2 linked regions of the Piscinibacter gummiphilus genome follow. The protein of the gene in region 1 interacts with the protein of each later gene in a pairwise test. Links are inferred from orthologs where the notes say so. Each region holds a gene or a part of one and is shown in the gene's direction. Other genes may lie near its edges.

Region 1 (3,229 bases):
CGAGGCGCTCGAGGAGATGCGCCTGTCGGTCAAGGGCCTCACGGGCAAACCGCTGCCGGTGGCCGACGCGCTGGCGGACTGGCGCGCCGAAACCGTGCTGCGCCTGGGCCAGGCCGGCGTCGAGGCCGACTGGCGCAGCCCGAACGAGGACCTGACGCAGCAGCTGTCCGCCCGGGCCTTCGTGCAGACCACCCGCATCCTGCGCGAGGCCATCAGCAACGTCATCAAGCACAGCGGCGCCTCGCACTGCAAGGTGCGCTGCACGCTGGGCGAACACGACTTCGTGCTGGTCGTGCAGGACAACGGCAAGGGCATCCCGATGGAACTCGACGGCAAGCTCGACCGGGGCCACGGCATGGCGAGCATGAAACACCGCGCCAAGCAGATGCAGGGGCAGTGCCTCGTCGAATCCGGCCCGGGCTACGGCACCGTGATCCGGCTGACCCTGCCACTCTGAGGCCCGGAAATCCCTGTGCACGGGGTCTGCCCAGCGCAGGCCCCGGCTGTTACGATATTCCCCGCGCCGCGGGCGCACGCACGCATCCACCTGCCGGGTACCGCCATGAACAAAATCCTGTTGCTCGAAGATCTGCCCGAGATCCGCTCGTGGCTCAAAGCGCTCGCCCTGCAGGTGTTCCCGAACGCGCAGGTGTCGGAAGCCGCCCGCGTGCACGACGCCCTGGCGCTCGTCAGCGCCGAACGCTTCGAGGTCGCCCTGATCGACCTGGGCCTGCCCGACGGCTCGGGGGTGGACGTGGTGGCGGCGCTGCGCGAGAACCAGCCCGAGGCCCAGTCGGTCGTGGTCACCATCCACGACGACGACGACCACCTCTTCCCCGCGCTGCAGGCCGGCGCCTTCGGCTACCTGCTGAAGGAGCAGCCGCGCGAGCACTTCGTCGAGCAGTTGCAGCGCATCAGCCAGGGTGAACCGCCGCTGTCGCCGTCCATCGCCCGCCGCGTCATCGCGTACTTCGCGGCCCAGAACAAGCCGCAGGAGCGACCGCAGAACCTGCCCCACGTCTCGCTGACCGACCGCGAGAACGAGGTGCTGCTGTGGGTGGCCAAGGGCTTCACGCTGCCCGAGATCGGCGTGCAGCTGAACCTGTCGCGCCACACCATCGCCGACTACGTGAAGCAGATCTACCGCAAGCTCAACGTCAGCTCGCGCGCGGAAGCCGCCCTCGAGGCGCAGCGCCTGGGCCTGTTCCGCCGATGATCGGCCGCCTGAGCGGGCAGCTCGCGGAGAAGAACCCGCCGCAGGTGCTGGTCGACGTCAATGGCGTCGGCTACGAGGTCGACGTGCCCATGAGCACGTTCTACAACCTGCCGGGGCTCGGCGAACGCGTCGTGCTGCTGACGCACTTCGTGGTGCGGGAAGACGCCCAGGTGCTGTTCGGCTTCCTGACCGCCTCCGAACGCACCACGTTCCGCCAGCTGATCAAGATCACCGGCGTGGGCCCGCGCATGGCGCTGGCCGTGCTGTCGGGCATGAGCGTGTCCGAGCTGGCCCAGGCGGTGTCGCTCCAGGAGGCCGGCCGGCTCGTGAAGGTGCCCGGCATCGGCAAGAAGACCGCCGAGCGCCTGCTGCTCGAACTCAAGGGCAAGCTCGGGCCCGACCTGTCCCTGCCGGCGCACGTCGCCAGCGATGCACAGGCGGACATTCTCCAGGCGCTGGTGGCCCTCGGCTACAGCGACCGCGAGGCGGCGGCGGCGCTCAAGAGCCTGCCGGCGGACGTGGGCGTCAGCGACGGCATCAAGCAGGCGCTCAAGGCGCTGGCCAAGTAAGCCCCACCCCCTCGCGGTATCGACCGCTTACAACTCGCGGCACCCACACCACAAGCCCCCGGCAATAAGTGCATGGGCGTGCAGTTTTGCGGCATAGAATTCCGGTTCCTGTCCCCGGTGGCCCGATGTCCGACCCGATTCACCCCCGCCTCCTGGCCCGTGTCGAACGTTCGCTGCGCAAGCGCCTGAACGTGAACATCGGCCCGCACCTGCAACGTTTCGCCGCCCAGGCGAGGACGGAGGACGACTTCATGGCGGCGGCGGCCCGGCTGCTCGTGAACCCGCGGGAACGGGAGGAATGGCTGGCCTCGTGGGCCGTCCGCCGCCTGCCGGGCGACGACACCAGCCCCATGGGGCTCGACAGCGCCCCTGCCCCGCTCGACGCACCGCCCTCCGGCCCCGGCGCCCTCGTGACCCAGCGCAGCTTTCGCATCAGTCCGGCCCAGCTCGTCCGCATCCGCGAGGCCCTCGCGCACGAAGTGGGGCCCATCGCCTCGCTGCTGATCGAGACCGAGTCGGCCCGCTCCGAATCGGCCGGCGAACTGCTGGCCCGCCTGCAGGCCCACCTCGACGACGAGGAGCAGCGCAGCCGGTTCGTGGCCGCCACGCTCTCCAAGTTCGACCCCGAATACTAGAAAAGCATCCCGAGACTCCCACTCCGTCCGCGGAGACCCGCATGAACCTGAAGCTCAAGTTCAACCTCGTCTTCGCAACCCTGTTCGCCCTGGCGCTCGTGGTGGCCGGCGGCATCGTCTACCGCCTCGTGCTGAAGAACGCCCAGGCCGAGGTGGTGCACGACGCCCGCCGCATGATGGACGTGGCCCTCGCCGTGCGCGACTACACGGTCACCCACGTGAAGCCGCACCTCGACCCGCTGCTCGACCGCCACTTCCTGCCCGAGACCGTGCCGGCCTTCGCCGCCACCGAAACCATCGCCCGGCTGGCCAAGGCCCAGCCCGGCTATGGCTACAAGGAAGCGACGCTGAACCCCACGAACCCGCGCAACGCGGCGGTCGACTGGGAGCGCGAGGTCGTCGAGCGCTTCCGCGCGAGCCCCGACCTGAAGGACCAGACCGGCGAGATCGCCGACGCCTCGGGCACCAAGTTCTACGTGGCCCGCCCCATCCAGATCAGGAACGCCGCCTGCCTCGCGTGCCACAGCACGCCCGAGGCCGCGCCGGCCTCGCTGATCACCAAGTACGGTCGCGAACACGGCTTCGGCTGGCAACTGAACGAGGTGATCGGCGCCCAGGTGGTCTCGGTGCCCACGCAGGTCGCCAACGACAAGGCCCGCGAGGTGGCCACCGCGTTCATCGGCACGCTGGTGGGGGTGTTCGCGCTGCTGTTCGTCGCGCTCAACATGCTGCTGCAGCGCTGGGTGGTGACCCCGGTGCGCCAGGTGGCGCACGCCGCCAACCGCTTCAGCCAGGGCGAGATGGACACG
Region 2 (3,031 bases), 920 kb from region 1 along the record:
CGCGCGACGCCGTGGTGGCCCTGCGGAGCGTGGCCGCCTGATGGGCTCGCTGCGCGCCCTCACCGTCTCCCAGCAGATCGGCCTGCTGTTCGTCGCCATCTTCGGGCTGCTGATCCTCGCCACCGTGCTGGCGTTCTGGCGGTCGCTGAAGGAGATGACCCCGCGGCAGGCCGCGCTGCACCACCGCTTCGTGCTGGACCTGCGCGCGGTGTGGATCGGCACCGTGCTGTTCTGGATCTCCTGGGCGCTCGGCGCGGCCGTCGCCACGCTGCTGTTCGCGGTGGTGTCCTTCCTCGCGCTGCGCGAGTTCATCACGCTGACCCACACGCGGCGGGCCGACCACCGCGCGCTGCTGGCCGTCTTCTTCGTCGTGCTGCCGCTGCAGTACGTGCTGGCCGCGGGCCGCGCGTTCAACCTGTTCTCGGTCTTCATCCCCGTGTACGCGTTCGCCGTGCTGCCCATCCTGGCCGCGCTCGGCAACGACGCCACCCGTTTCCTCGAACGCACCGCGAAGATCCAGTGGGGCACGATGGTGTGCGTGTACGGCATGAGCCACGCGCCCGCACTGCTGCTGCTCAGCTTCCCGCGGTACGAGGAGCGCGGCGCGTTCCTCGTGCTCTACATCGTGATCGTGGTGGCCGTCGCGCAGATCACGCACGAACTCGTGGCCCGCCGCCTGCGCCGCCGCCCCATCGCGCGCCACATCAACCGCAACCTGTCGTGGCGCACGTGGCTCGCCTCGGCGCTGGCCGGCGGCCTCGCGGGCGGCCTGCTGTACTGGATCACGCCGTTCAAGCCACCGCAGTCCTTCCTGATCGCGTTCATCGCCGCCGGCTGCGCCATCTTCGGCGACCTCGTGATGAAGGCGATGAAACGCGACGCCGGCATCCAGCGCCAGGGCAGCACGGGTTCGGTCACCGGCGCCGTGGGCCTGCTCGACCGCGTCGCGCCGATGTGTTTCGCGGCGCCCGTCTTCTTCCATTCGGTGCGCTGGTACTTCGGCGCGTGATCCCCATGCGAGTCCTCGGCATCGACCCCGCATTGCGCACCACCGGCTTCGGCGTCATCGACGTCGAGGGGCCGCACCTGCACTACGTGGCCAGCGGCACCATCAAGACCGAAGCCGTCGACACCGGCCACCTGCCCGGTCGCCTGAAAGTCATCTACGACGGCATCCGCGAGATCACCACGCGCTACAGCCCCACCTGCGCGTCCATCGAGATCGTGTTCGTCAACGTCAACCCGCAGAGCACGCTGCTGCTGGGCCAGGCCCGCGGCGCGGCCATCACCGGCCTCGTGGCCGCGGGGCTCGACGTGTCCGAGTACACCGCGCTGCAGATGAAGAAGTCCATCGTGGGCCACGGCCACGCGAAGAAAGAGCAGATCCAGGAGATGGTGATGCGCCTGCTGCACCTGCCGGGGCTGCCGGGCAAGGACGCGGCAGATGCACTGGGGCTCGCGATCTGCCATGCGCATGCGTCGAAGTCGTTCGCGGCGATCGAGAAGGCGACGCAGCGGGAGCGCAGTGTCACGGCGCAGTACAAGGGCGGGCGGGTTCGCTGAGCGGTTGCCTGCCGGCAGGGCGTAGACTCCGCGCATCCTCAGTCTCGATCACGAATTCATGGCCGCCGATTCACAGGTTTCGCCCCAGACGCAAGTGGACGTCCTCGTGGTGGACGATGATCGAGACAGCGCGGACACCCTGGGCCTCGTGCTCTCCGCCAGGGGCCACACGGTCCAGTGCGCCTACGGCGGCGTTGCGGCGCTCGAGCTGATCTTCAAGCTGCGCCCCGCGGTCATCGTGACCGACATCGCCATGCCCAGCTTCGACGGCATGACCGTGGCCGCGTCGGTGAACCGCATGGCCCTGGAACGCCCGCCCACCCTGATCGCCTACTCGGCGCTCATCGCCAGTCCCGACGTTCTTCGCGCATCGATCGAGTGCGGCATCGTCGACAGTTTCCTGAAGCCGGACCAGCTGGACGAACTTTGCGCTCGCGTCGATGAGGCCCTGGCAGACCCGGACGTGACGCGCCCCGTCGGCCCCTGAGCCCGGGCACGGCGCCGTGCGCCACCCGGCGGACCATCCGCAAGCCGCCCGTACTGGCGTCCTCCGAGGGGGCATGTCCCCCGACGCGAACCTCGGCTCCTAGACTGGGCGACCCGTTGCTCCCGGAGGTTCGTCATGGTGCCTGCCCCCTCGCTCTCCGGCGTCCCGACGTGGGCGCGGCGCGCCGCGCTGCTGGTCCTGGCGACCGCGCCGATGTGGGCCCACGCCCAGTCGGCGCTCGGCGATGTCGATGCCATGGCCGACGTGTTCGAGGGCCCCACGCCATCGCCCGTGACGGCCAGCGACGAGCAGTTGCAGCCGTCGGGCGTGTCGGTCCTGGCCATCGCGCAGACGGCCCATGAACAACGCCAGGCCCACGGATTCGCCCAGGTCAATGCCGACCCTGCGGGAGCCGGTTCCGGCACCTTCGCACGGGCCCGCGGGGACGCGGGCGCGGGTGCCACGGCGGAGGCCACCGCACGCTGGGCCTTCTCCGACGGTCTCACCATCGACCGCGCCGACCTCACCGGCCGCGCCGGTGTCGTCACGGTCGCCATCCGCTATGGGGGCCACGCCACCGCCGATGCCGTCGGAGACAACACGGCGTGGTCGTCGGCCTCGCTGGTCGCCCGCTTCGGCGGGGACTCGGCCGAAGCGTCGGCCTCGGCGTCCGTGCGCGACGGGGTCCGCACCGAGGACCCGCTGACGGACGTGCCAGGTGCCACGAGGGGGGAGTTCCTGCTCACCACGTCGTTCACATGGGGCGAGGCGATCGACCTGTCGCTCGACAGCTTCTCGAGCGTCGCGAGCTACACCTCCGGCCTGGCAGAGAGCTACGCGACGGCCGGGGTGTCCGGTTTCTGGGACCGCATCCGGTCCGTGTCCGTCGACGGCGTCGCCGTGCGCGACTATCAGCTGAGTTCGCTGTCCGGGTACGACTACCGCTGGCCATTCGGGCAGCTGCCGCCCCCCGTGCCGGAA

The links.
Region 2: the proteins of ruvA (region 1) and ruvC interact in binary tests that used the Escherichia coli proteins (3 or more experiments, as listed by UniProt). The link is inferred for Piscinibacter gummiphilus from one-to-one orthologs.

Annotation. Positions count from the first base shown.
Region 1 is NZ_CP015118.1:5,751,703-5,754,931, forward strand. What follows is about bases 84-2,998. They hold ruvA (Holliday junction branch migration protein RuvA), read left to right. Parts: upstream 84-1,212; coding sequence 1,213-1,785; downstream 1,786-2,998. Other genes in these bases: A4W93_RS26345 (sensor histidine kinase), read left to right, coding at 84-457; A4W93_RS26350 (response regulator), read left to right, coding at 563-1,216; A4W93_RS26360 (DUF8082 domain-containing protein), read left to right, coding at 1,911-2,420; A4W93_RS26365 (Tll0287-like domain-containing protein), read left to right, coding at 2,462-2,998. Outside these bases: more of A4W93_RS26345, read left to right, coding at 1-83; more of A4W93_RS26365, read left to right, coding at 2,999-3,229. UniProt on the Escherichia coli protein: The RuvA-RuvB-RuvC complex processes Holliday junction (HJ) DNA during genetic recombination and DNA repair.
Region 2 is NZ_CP015118.1:4,831,008-4,834,038, forward strand. Bases 72-2,788 are described here. They hold ruvC (crossover junction endodeoxyribonuclease RuvC), read left to right. Parts: upstream 72-1,014; coding sequence 1,015-1,563; downstream 1,564-2,788. Other genes in these bases: A4W93_RS22080 (phosphatidate cytidylyltransferase), read left to right, coding at 72-1,009; A4W93_RS22090 (response regulator), read left to right, coding at 1,622-2,050; A4W93_RS22095 (PEP-CTERM sorting domain-containing protein), read left to right, coding at 2,186-2,788. Outside these bases: A4W93_RS22075 (lysophospholipid acyltransferase family protein), read left to right, coding at 1-41; more of A4W93_RS22080, read left to right, coding at 41-71; more of A4W93_RS22095, read left to right, coding at 2,789-3,031.